DNA from 2 places in the Tumebacillus sp. BK434 genome. Region 2 is predicted to be linked to the other one. Evidence: a T-box and tRNA genes for the amino acid it is inferred to sense, from the RefSeq annotation. Region 2 holds a T-box; the other holds one or more tRNA genes.
What was found. A T-box is a leader RNA that pairs with one kind of tRNA and senses whether it is charged. The one in region 2 lies ahead of argS (arginine--tRNA ligase), so its partner is inferred to be a tRNA-Arg.

Region 1 (6,145 bases), on a different contig from region 2:
GAACTCGATATTGTGCAGGAGCGACTCCGACGAGATCAAGGGCGCCATCGCCATGATCAGCTCTTCCATCTCCAGATGCTCCATGCGCAGCTCCCGCGGCTTGGACAGCAAGAGCAGCTCGCCGACCAGCTCATTGACCCGGTCGATCTCGGCCAGCATCACATCGGTGTAGCTAAACTCCTTTTTCATCCCTTGTTTGTCCAGCTCATGGCGCATGATCTGCAGGAACCCTTTGATCGACGTCAAAGGGTTGCGGATCTCATGCGCCACCCCGGCGGCGATCTTGCCGACGGTGGCGAGAATCTCGTTGTGCTGGATCTTCTGCTCGAGTGACACGATGTTGCCGATGTCTTTCAAAAACAGGCAGATCCCCGCCTGCGCCCCGTCCGCTTCCCGCAAAAACGAGCTGTCGGAGAGCAGCGTCCGCAATTTCCCGTCGCGCGACAAGTTGACGATGTGGTTGCGGAAGCAACTTCGCTCCCGCACCAGTCGCGACAGCCACTCGTATTCTTCGGTCATCTCCGGAAACACGTCCCGAAGCTGCTTCGGCAACTCACCCGACCAGTCGCCGGGCAGAAAATCGGCAGCCGTCTTGTTGACCGCCAGCACGTTCATCTCCAAATCAAGCACAACGACGCCGTCGTGGTACGTCTCCACGTCGAGCCCTTCCACCCGGAACTGCGGTGTGCGCAGCCCGGAATATCTTTCGGTCATTTCAGAGGTTTGTTTCATCTCTCAGTCCCCCCTGTCATTACTGGAAACTTCTCCTCGGGGGCGGAAAGTTCCTTTGATGAACGTTGTCTCTTCTTGTCGAAGCGGCATTTGTTACAAAAATGAGAAAGACCTGTGCAGAAACTGCACAGGTCTTTTCGCGAACATCTATCAAATTTGTAGCCGTGCATCTGGCTCCGAATCCCGCCGATGAAGAGTCGGGCGCAGTTAGCTCAGACCAGGCACCCCTGCGGCACACACAAGCGGTTCCCTTAGTGCTGCTTCCTTCCGGACCTGACACGGTTCAGGAGGCTCGGTCGCGCAGGACCCAATCCTCAACACCACTTACGACCGACCGTTCCACAAACGGAAACCCTCGGCCAGACATCAACCCCGCTATAGCGGATTGCGGGTTACAGGGCACCGCTACCTCCCCGTCTAGCACGACAAACTTGGTGATAAACATAAAAATGGCGGAGAGAGTGGGATTCGAACCCACGGTACCCGCAAAGGCACACTCGCTTTCGAGGCGAGCTCTTTCGACCACTCAGACATCTCTCCGTAACAAAACTATTTAGATCGTTTGCTGCGAAGTCCCTTGAAGAACTCCTTCAACATTATACCGCATTCGTCAGCCAAAACGCCAGTGGTAACCTCTGGACGATGGTTGAACAGGTCTGTCTCGACGATGTTCGTCACCGAACCGACCGCGCCGCCCTTGGCATCCATCGCACCGATCACCACATGATCCACGCGGGACAAGATGATCGAGCCAGCACACATCGGACATGGTTCTAAGGTAACATAAAGCGTGCAGCCTGTCAATCTCCACCCGCCAAGTACGCGGGCCGCTTCGCGGATCGCGATCAGCTCAGCGTGTGCGGTCGGGTCTTTCCAGATCTCCCGCATGTTATGGCCGCGGGCGATGATCTCGCCGTCGCGGACGATGACCGCGCCGATCGGCACTTCGCCGTACTGAGCGGCTGTCTGCGCTTCTTGCATCGCTTCCCGCATGAACGACTCGTGCACGGCCGACACCTCCCAAGGAGCAGGTTGCAAAAAACCTCACCTGAGCACAAAGCAAAAGGTGAGGTCTGTTTGATAAAAGTGGCGTGCCCAGAGAGATTCGAACTCCCGGCCTTTTGATTCGTAGTCAAACGCTCTATCCGGCTGAGCTATGGGCACACATGGAGGAGAAGAAGAGATTCGAACTCTCGATACTGTTTCCAGTATACTCCCTTAGCAGGGGAGCGCCTTCGACCGACTCGGCCACTTCTCCGTGAAGAACAGTATCTATGTTACCCGAAAAGAATCCGCCTTGCAAGAGGGAAAAACAAGAAAAGAGCGGCAGGCATCTTCCGCAGCTCTTTTCACAACTTACTTCTTCTTGCTGTTGTGGATCAGGTGGCGAATCGAGGACGACGTGATCACCAGCGTGAACGCCCAGACTACGATGAACAGCAGCCAGACAAACCAGCGCGGCGAGCTCGGCGCCAGGTAGATGAGGCCGGTGACGACGAACATCGAGATCTGAATGAACAGGCCGCGGTTGAACGCTTTGCGATGGAATGCCTTATATTGAAGCAGGATGCAAATGATAAACACGATGATGTTGATCACAAAAAGTGTACTTGGACTCATGCGTAAACCTTCCTCTCTGCCGTACAATCTACCTTGACTATTATACACATTTTTGCAGGTTGCCGCGAATGGGTTTGCCGTCTTTTCATTTTCTGCCAACCCATTCTATGAACCTTTGAAATGTGTTACAATGCAATCTGATCACGTTTGCAGGAGGGACTTCGATGCCTTTACCCCAATTCATCACGGTTGAAGGGCCGATCGGAATTGGCAAAACTTCACTTGCCAGGGCTATCAACCAGCGGTACGGATACCATCTCCTTCAAGAGATAGTAGAGGAAAATCCTTTCCTCGGCCGTTTTTACGACAACATCGAGGAGTGGAGTTTTCAGACCGAGATGTTTTTTCTCTGCAACCGCTTCAAACAATTGACAGATATCTCGAACTTATATTTAAAACAAGAGCACTCGGTCGTATCGGACTACAATATTTTCAAGAATACGATTTTTGCACAGCGCACACTGCACAAGGCGGAGCTGGACAAATACCTGAAGATCTACGACATTCTGACCTGCGACATGCCGAAAGCGACTTTGATCATTCACCTGAACGCCAGCGTGGAGACGATCATGAAGCGCATCGCCAAGCGCGGGCGTGAGATCGAACATAACATCGATCCGACCTACATTCGCAACTTGCGCGATGACTATGAGCTGTTTTTGGAGCGTTACCGCTACCTGCACCCTGATGTGCCGATTTTGCAATTGGACGGGGACGAGCTGGATTTCGTGGAGCGTCCGGAAGATATGGATTTCGTGTTCCGCATGATTGAAGAAACTATGAACAAGGAGCATCTCGAACATGCTTAATCATTCCCTTTGCGAAAAATACGGCATCCCGCGCGACGCGGTGATCACGATCGGCGGGACGGTGGGCGTCGGCAAGTCGACGATCACGATGGCGCTGGCCGATGCGCTCGGGTTCCGCACCTCGCTTGAGAAAGTGGATTCCAACCCGTATCTGGACAAGTTTTACGCCGACTTTGAGAAGTGGAGCTTCCATCTGCAGGTGTATTTCCTCGCTGAGCGGTTCAAAGAGCAGAAGCGCATTTTCGAGTATGGCGGCGGCTTTGTGCAGGACCGTTCGATCTATGAGGACACCGGCATTTTTGCCAAGATGCTGTTCGATCAGGGCAAGATGAGCCAGACCGATTACTCGACATACACCTCGCTGTTCGATGCGATGGTGATGACGCCGTACTTCCCGCATCCGGATGTGCTGATCTACCTGGAAGGCACGTTCGACGACGTTCTCGCCCGCATCAAGGAGCGCGGCCGTCCGATGGAGCAGAACACCGACATCGCGTACTGGGAAGAGATGTACGGACGGTATGAAGAATGGATCAACAACTTCACCGCCTGCCCGGTGATTCGTCTGAACATCAACGAGTACGACGTGCTGAAAGACGCAGACTCGATTCACCACGTGCTGGAAAAGGTGGCCCAGCGCATCGGCCAAGTTCGCCAGACTGTACGGTCCTAGTGGAAAAAACAAAAGCACCGGAGTTGATCCGGTGCTTTTTTGCGTGCCTAAAAAGGCGGTCATCCTGGAGATGACCGCCTTTGCATTGTGACTTGTGATGCGGGCCCGGCTGGTGTATAAAGCAGGCTGCTACTGCTGGCTGGTACTTAGTTTCTGCCGTTGTCTTTTTCTTCAGATTTGCCTTTTTCGCTGCCCTTGTTGCCTTTATTTTGTGAAGATTTGTGCTCTTCTTTCTTCGGTTGTTCTTTTTGCTTGTGCTGGCCGTAGTGATTGCCGTTGTTGGATTGCTCTTTCTTCGGCTCAACGGTCGTTTTCGCTTTCGGTGCGAGGACTTCTTCTTTCGCTTGTACCGGGGCCGGAGTCGGTTTGATGGTTACGGTGCCATCGGTCGTAGTTTCAGGCTTCGTTGCCGGTTCGGTGGTCGGCTCGGTCGTCGCGGTGTCGTCTTGTTCCGGTGTGGTTTCAGCCGGTGCCGGAGTTTCGGTGGTCGGCGCTTTCTCTGTTTGGTGTTTCTTGTGCTTTGCTTTTTTCTTCTCTTGCTTTTCGATGTTTTTCTCGATGTGCTTGATCGCGTTCTCGACGCCTTTGCGGCCCTGTTCCGGCAGTTTGTCGAGCAGAGCTTTCAGCACTTCCAGCGCATGGTGCGGGCCGTACTGCCCTTCCTCAGCCGGCTGTTGCTCTTCCGTCGGAGCGGTCGTGCCGTCCTCAGTGGTTTTGCCATCTTCGGTGGTTTTGCCGTCTTCGGTGGTTTTGCCGTCTTCGGTGGTTTTTCCATCTTCGGTGGTTTTTCCATCTTCGGTGGCTTTGCCATCTTCGGTGGTCTTGCCGTCTTCGGTGGTCTTGCCGTCTTCGGTGGTCTTGCCGTCTTCGATGGTGGTGCCGTCTTCGGTGGTCTTGCCGTCTTCGATGGTAGTACCGTCTTCGGTGGTCTTGCCGTCATCTTTGCCGCCGATCAGGTCTGCCGCTTGGAGGAGCAGTTGTTCGATCTCTTTCATCTGCTCTTCGTTGTATTCGGTGTTGCCTTGCTCGGCCAGCACTTTCAGCTCGGCCGCTTTTTCGTTGGCGTATTGCAGAAGCAGTTCTGCTTCTTTTTTATCGTCGAACGTGAACATCAGGTTGACGTCACAGATCAGTTGCTTGAAGAAGTAGAAGAAGTTGTCCGGGGTCAGGCCGACTTGCTCAGCGTTCACATCGGTCGTTTCCGTGACTTTCACTTGCGTGGAGGTGTTTGCATCGCCGCTTGCGAACGCAGCCATCGGCGAGAGAATCAGAGAGGTGATCAGTACAGAAGAAGTAAGCAGTGCTTTCGATTTTTTCATAGAGTATGTATTCATCCTTTCAGTCTTTGTTGTCGTTGTCGCTATAGTTACGAGAATCGTCCGCTAGTTTATGGGCGTCTGTCTGAAAAAAATGAAAAACTCCAGCCAGATCGGCAGGAGTTGATTGTGGGATATTTCTAGTTCCTCATCATCTCTTTCTTCAACACCACATACATCGCATGCGCCCACAACAGCGGACGGGCCGGTTCTCCCCACTGGTCGACCCAGCGCTTACGCTCCTCTGGGAACAGCAGTCCTTCCGGCACCTGCTCCGGCAGACAGCCCCGCTCGTCCGCTTGGGCTTCCACCCAGTCCAGCAGCTCTTGTGCCCGTTCGCGTTGCCCTGCCTGCAGGTAGTACCAGCCCAGCCAGGCTGTCAGCAGCGGCCACGCACCACCGCCGTAAAACACGTCGGACGGATAGCGGTGCACGCCGCCCGTGCACAAGTCCGCTTCGATCGCCGCCACCGTGCGCACCATCCGCGCATCATCTGCGGCAAACAGGTCAAACGGCACGGTGAGCCAGAGCAGGCTGGCGTCGACCGCAGGGTTCCCCAGCGACTTGATGAACCGCCCGTTCGCCACGCCATGCCGCTCGACAAAGGCGCGAATCTCCGCGCAGGCCGGCGCGATGCGCGGGTCTGGCAGCAGCTCCGAGATGCGCTGCAGCCCGCCGTAGACTGCCGCCAAGGTGCTCAGATGCACCCGGTCGCCGTTTTCTTCCCAGCAGTCGAAGTTCGGCTCCTGCCAAAATTCCAGCAGGTAGGACACCGTCGCTTCCAGGCTCTCCTGGATCTCCGTCAGAAACTCGTCCCCATCTGCCCTGCGCTTCACATGCTCCGCCACGCCCCACAGGTACGCGCCGTAACCATCCAACTGAAAATGCCCCCACGGCTCGCTGCCTTCCCAGCTGTCGGTCGTATACCGGCAATGCCAGAACAGCTCCGCGGACAGGGGCAGCCCCCGTTGTCTTCTCGCTAACAAGGTGTAAAA
Region 2 (6,145 bases):
CTCCTCGTCCGTCATGCCGATGCCGGTGTCGATCACCTGCAGCTTCACATATTTGTCTTCTTCTTCCGTGCGCACGGTCAGCGTCCCGCCGACGTTCATCGCCTCGAGCGCGTTCTGCATCAGGTTGAGCACCACTTGCTGGATCGCTTCCTTGTGCATCAGCACCGGAGGCAGTTCGCACAGGTCGGTGTGGACGTGAATGTTGCGCAGGATCGCCTGGTTCTGCACCAGCACCAGCACCCGCTCGATCACCGTGTTCAGCGAGATCGTCTCGCGGATCACATCGCTCGGCTTGGTCATCAGCAGGAAGTCGCGGATGATCTTCTCCATCCGGTCGACCTCTTCGACCATGATCCGCGTGTACTCTTTGATCTCGCCTTCCTGCTCCATCGTCTTTAATCGATGCAGCAGCTGCAGGAAGCCTTTGATCGAGGTCAGCGGATTGCGAATCTCGTGCGCCATCGCAGCCGCCAGTTGGCCGACCACGGCGAGCTTCTCCGACTGGATGATCTCGCGCTGAAACTTCTTCTCCTCCGTCACATCGCGGAAGCACAGCACGCCGCCGACTCTTCCGCCCTGTTCATCAAACAGCTCCGTCCATTCAAAATCGCTCAAGATGCGCTCGCCGACTTTCAGTTCGATCGCAGCCTTATGCATGATCTTGTCCAGCAGATCCTGCGGCAGATCCGGCTGCAGGCGCGTGATCACCTCCAGCATCGTCTTGCCGTACAGCTCCGTCTGTGTCCCTTTCAGCCAGTCGCGTCCCATTTGGTTGATCTCGACCAGCGTCAGGTCAGGCTGGAACAACAGGATCGCCCGCGGGTCCGCTTCAATCACATAATGGTAGCGGGCTTGGAGCAACGCCCCGCCTTGCTCCGCATCGCCCTGTTTTTCCAGTTTCCGTGCTCTATTGTAAAAATACGCCGCTGCTGCCAGACAAACAGCCACTATCGCCCATTGCACACCGGGTACCAAGAAGTTCATCGAATCCCTCCCAGAAGCGGGGCATGCACTCACAAGCAAGAACCACCCCGCATTAAAAGACATTCGTCATATTTTACACGAACTCCTTCGTATTTCTAATTTTTGTATACAATGGATGAACTGTGGGCTCCATTTTTTAAAACATTACATCTCAGCCGGTGCTTCCAGACCTAACAGGCGCAGGCCTTCCTTGAGCACGGTCGCCGTCGCCGCGACCAGTTGCAGGCGCGCCTGCTGCACCGCTTCCTCTTCGGCCAGCACGCGGACGTTTGCGTAAAACTTGTTAAACGCCTGCGCGAGATCGATGACGTATTTGCCCAGCGCCGACGGATCGAACTCAGCTCCGGCGCGCAGCACGACATTCGGGAAGTTCAGGAGCAGCGTGACGACCGCCCAAGCTTCCGGAGCGTCCAGCGCCCCTTCCGGCAGGTTGACGTTCGCGTTTTCCTGATAGCCCGCCTTGCGCAGGATCGAGTTGGCGCGCGCATGCGTGTACTGCACGTAAGGGCCGGTCTCGCCTTCGAAGGTCAGCATCTCTTCCAGCGAGAAGTTGATGTCGTTCAGGCGGAAGTTCTTCAAGTCGTGGAAAATGATCGCGCCCACGCCGACCTGTTCGGCCACCTTGTCCGCATTCTCCAGCGTCGGGTTCTTTTCGGCGATGACTTTTTTCACGTCATCGATCGCGTTTTGCAGCACTTCGTCGAGCAGGATGACTTTGCCTTTTCTGGTCGACATCTTCTTGCCGTCTTTGAGCATCATGCCAAACGGGATGTGGTGCATTTCTTTGGCGAACTCGTAGCCCATCTTCTCCAGCACTTTAAACACCTGGCGGAAGTGCAGACGCTGTTCGCCGCCGACCACGTAGAGTGCTTTGGCGAACTGGTAGGTGTCCTGGCGGTAAAGCGCCGCCGCCAGGTCGCGCGTGGCGTACAAGGTCGCGCCGTCCGACTTTTTGATCAGGCACGGCGGCATGTCATATTCGTCGAGCTTGACGACCATCGCCCCTTCGTCCTCCACGAGCAGCCCTTTTTCCTCCAGCTCGCGGATGACGCGGTCCATCTTGTCGTTGTAGAACGCTTCGCCGTGCAGCGAGTCGAACTTGATGCCCATCAGCTCATACGTCTTGTTAAATTCTTTCAACGACTCGTCGCGGAACCACTGCCAGAGCTGAGCTGCTTCCGCATCGCCGTCCTCCAGCTTTTTGAACCATTCGCGGCCTTGATCTTCCAGCTCCGGATGCTCTTTCGCTTCGTCATGGAACTTGACGTAGAGGCGGAGCAGTTCCGGGATCGGATTCTGGCGGACCGCTTCTTCGCTGCCCCATGTTTTGTAGGCGACGATCAGCTTGCCGAACTGGGTGCCCCAGTCGCCCAAATGGTTGATCCGAATCGGCTGATAGCCCAGCTTTTCCAATAGATTCGCCAGCGCGTTCCCGATGACTGTCGAGCGCAAATGGCCCATCGAGAACGGCTTTGCGATGTTAGGCGACGACAGGTCGATCGTCACGTTCGCGCCACCGCCCAGGTCGTGCTGGCCATACTTGGCTTGCTGCGTCAAGATCGCAGCGATCACATCGGCCGCCACCGCCTGCTGGTCGAGGAAGAAGTTGATGTACGCGCCAACCACCTGCACGTTCGCGACCGGCACACCGGCCGCTTGCAGCGCCGGAGTCAGTTGCTCCGCCACTTCTGCGGCGATCACCGGCGGCGCTTTGCGCAAGGTCTTCGCCAGTTGGAAGCACGGAAACGCGAGGTCGCCCATCTTGGGGTCTTTCGGGGTTTCCAGCATTTTTGTTACAGTTTCCAGATCGAGTTGGACGATCGTTGCCAATTGCTCGGCAATCTTGTGTTTGTACGGCATTGAATTCACTCACCTTATTTATCAGAATAGTCCAAGCAAATAAAAAAGCTCTCGTCTCTTCTTGGAAAAGAGACGAGAGCGTTGCTCCCGCGGTGCCACTCTTGTTGCCCGTCGCTGATACGGGCCAACTTATGCGTCTGCTGTAACGGGCAGACCCGGCACGCCCTACCACTTGCATGTTCAGGCGGCGTCTCCGAGGTGCGCTTCTCCGTCTGCTTCCCCGCCAGGCTTCCACCGTCCCTGGCTCGCTTTGTGTTCGGCAAGCGGATACTCTCCTCATCACAGACCTAATATTGCCTTTTATTATAACGTCAAGAGATGCTTCCTGCAACTCGGACCTGTCAGCCGACGATGCGGTTGCGTTTGACGTAGCGGTTGTACGTTTTGTAAAAGAGCGTTGCCGTGCCGATCAGGCAGGCAAAATCGTCGGTGTAGCCTACGATGAACAGAAAGTCAGGGATCAGGTCGATCGGCGAAATCATGTAGAGCACCCCGCCTGCGAGCAGCAGCTTGTCGCGCGTCGGCGTGTGCTTGTCCTGAAACATGCCTCTTACGTTTTGGAAAAAATTAGGTTTGTTCATCTTCGCACGCCCTCCTTTTTCTGCTACCATTATAACCAAGAGGGGGGAGTGTATGAAAGACCCTGCAGCTTTTTGGAAATTTTTATTCATGATCGGTGTGTTGGTGGTCGGGTTTTTCACCTTCTTCCCGGCCGATGCGGGACATCATGCCGAAGTGGCCGCCCGCTCGCAAAATATCACGCAAATCTCGCTGCAAGACGAGCTGTTCGCCATCAAGCAGCAGTTGCCTCCGGGGCGCTACTATGTGCAGGAGCTTCGCATGGCGTATCGGCCGGACGGAACGATGCGCCATCTCGCGCTGGAACTGATCTCTCAGCCCAACGCAGAAGGCAGACGTGTGAGCGCCCGCATCACTCGACAGACAGATGCATCCTACTATGACGTCAGCTACAGCGAAATCAAAAACGGTAACCAGAACGGCGACCTTGATCTGGAAGACCTGCACAACGTGCTGACACCGTATGTTTTATCCGTCATGATCCCGCAGGAGCCCTGTGCTTATGTATACGTGGAAGGTACACCTGTCCTGACCAAGATCGACTACAAGACGGAGGGGGACTACTACACCGTCCTCGACGTCCCTCATCACACGCGGGGCATGTATCCGATCAAAGCCGGCACCGGCTATCCGTTCACCGTTACGCCGATGCAGCAAGTCAGCGAAGGTCACGAATCAGGGCAACCGTTGCACCGCTTCCTGCTCACTCGCCAACAATAACGAAAAACCTTCTCCCCTGCGCGGGGAGAAGGTTTTTCTATGCTTAAAATACTTTCTCTGCAAAATCGGAGAGCTTGTTCAGGGAAAGGTTGTCGATGTCTGCATGCAGGGAGTTGCCGTGCGAGTCCATGGTGACGATCGCCGCGAAGCCTTCGACTTCGAGGTGCCACATCGCTTCCGGCACGCCGAATTCCATCAGGTCGACGCCTTTGACTTTTTTCACGCAGCGGGCGTAGTACTGCGCCGCGCCGCCGATCGCGTTCAGGTAGACCGCGCCGTGCTCCTGCAGGCCTTTCAGCGTCTTCGGACCCATGCCGCCTTTGCCGATGACGGCGCGCAGGCCGAATTTCTTGATGATGTCAGCCTGGTACGGCTCCTCGCGGGAAGACGTGGTCGGGCCGGCCGCTTTAACATGCCATTCGCCTTTTTGATCTTTCATCATGACCGGGCCGCAGTGGTAGATCACGCCGCCGTTCAGATCGACCGGGGAGGTGTGCTCCGGCTCCATCATGTATTTGTGGAACGCGTCGCGGCCGGTGTGCATCTCGCCGTTGATGATGACAACGTCGCCGACTTTCAGATCGCGCACCTGCGCTTCGGTGATCGGCGCCTGCAGCACGACGGTGCGGGTGCCGTCTTCATCTTCTGCCGGCTCTTGCTTCGAGACGACGATCGGGTCGACCGCTTCTTTGAACTGCCATTCTTTGATCGAGCCGGACGCCGCGTCGAGCACGACGCCGAGGCGACGGAACGCCCAGCAGTTGTACGCCACCGAGACGTAGAAGGAAGCCGGGAGACGGTTCATCACGCCGATCTTGCAACCGAGCAGGGACACTTTGCCGCCAAAGCCCATCGTGCCGACGCCGAGGTGGTTCGCCGTCTCCATGATGTAGTCTTCGAGCTTGGCGAGATCCGGGTTCGGGTTGACATCGTCGGTGCGGCGGAACAGCTGATCTTTGGCCAGCGTGTAGCCGGACGTGCGGTCGCCGCCGATGCTGACGCCGATGAAACCGGCGGAGCAGCCTTGGCCTTGGGCCTGGTAGACTGCGTGCAAGATGCACTTGCGGATGCCGTCGAGGTCACGGCCGGCCTTGCCGAGGCCATCGAGTTCGGTCGGCAGCGAGTATTGGATGTTTTTGTTTTCACAGCCGCCGCCTTTGAGGATCAGCTGCACTTCGACATCATCGCGCTCCCATTGTTCGAAGTGGATCACCGGCGTGCCCGGGCCGAGGTTGTCGCCGGAGTTTTCGCCGGTCAGCGAATCGACCGAGTTCGGGCGGAGTTTGCCAAGCTTGGTCGCTTCGGCGATCGCTTCTTTGATCTGCTGCTTCATGATGATCTGGTTCGCGCCGACCGGCACGTGCAGATGGAACGTCGGCATGCCGGTATCTTGGCAGATCGGCTGCTCTTCTTCCTGCGCCATGACGATGTTTTCGGCGATCGTGTCGAGCGCGAGCGACGAGCGGTTGCCCAGCTCCTCCTCCAGACGCGCCTTCATGACCGCTTTGCGGACGTCAGACGGCAGGTTGGTCGATGTTTCGATGATCAGTTTCAGCATGCTTTCCTTGAACTGTTGCATATATCGAGATCCCCTTTATCAGCGGTTATATAATCGGACATCAATTTCATTATAGAAAAGTTCCTCCAATCTTGCATCCCCTTCCCTGCAATTTCCTAGAAAAAACACCCTTCGCTGCGTCCGAAGGGTGTTGTCTGCGCTAGTTTTGCTGGTTGACGGGCACCTCTTTGACTTCATCCGTCTTGCGGTTGACCAGCAGGCGCCAGTTGTCGCTGCTCCCCGCCTTCAGCTCGATCCAGTCCGCTTGCTGATGCGGTGCGATTCCCGTGGTCGTCAGTTCGAACAGGTGCCGGTCGATGTGCGCCACGTCCGCTTTCGACCACAGCTTGTGCGGAGCTTCCCCGTCCCGCCCGGCTCTCCACAGCTCCAGCGTGCCGTAGCGCATCTTCGAGGAGGTCAGCGGTTCATACGGCTCGTTCTCCT

Region 1: it has a tRNA-Arg gene. The T-box ahead of argS (arginine--tRNA ligase) is inferred to sense a tRNA for this amino acid. The anticodon was not compared.

Annotation. Positions count from the first base shown of each region.
Region 1 covers NZ_SLXS01000008.1:7,899-14,043, reverse strand. Annotated here, with positions in the region: gene EV586_RS17080 (two-component system sensor histidine kinase NtrB) at 1-732, opposite strand, end outside; RNA gene ffs (signal recognition particle sRNA large type) at 895-1,158, opposite strand; tRNA gene EV586_RS17070 (tRNA-Ser) at 1,183-1,272, opposite strand; gene tadA (tRNA adenosine(34) deaminase TadA) at 1,282-1,749, opposite strand; tRNA gene EV586_RS17060 (tRNA-Arg) at 1,820-1,896, opposite strand; tRNA gene EV586_RS17055 (tRNA-Ser) at 1,900-1,990, opposite strand; gene EV586_RS17050 (hypothetical protein) at 2,089-2,352, opposite strand; gene EV586_RS17045 (deoxynucleoside kinase) at 2,517-3,161, shown strand; gene EV586_RS17040 (deoxynucleoside kinase) at 3,154-3,834, shown strand; gene EV586_RS21240 (DUF5667 domain-containing protein) at 3,981-5,153, opposite strand; gene EV586_RS17030 (glycoside hydrolase family 15 protein) at 5,291-6,145, opposite strand, start outside.
Region 2 covers NZ_SLXS01000002.1:786,942-793,086, reverse strand. Annotated here, with positions in the region: gene EV586_RS07840 (two-component system sensor histidine kinase NtrB) at 1-984, opposite strand, end outside; gene argS (arginine--tRNA ligase) at 1,129-2,844, opposite strand; T-box leader at 2,910-3,136, opposite strand; gene EV586_RS07830 (YkvA family protein) at 3,186-3,425, opposite strand; gene EV586_RS07825 (hypothetical protein) at 3,478-4,143, shown strand; gene EV586_RS07820 (fumarate hydratase) at 4,187-5,722, opposite strand; gene EV586_RS07815 (hypothetical protein) at 5,862-6,145, opposite strand, start outside.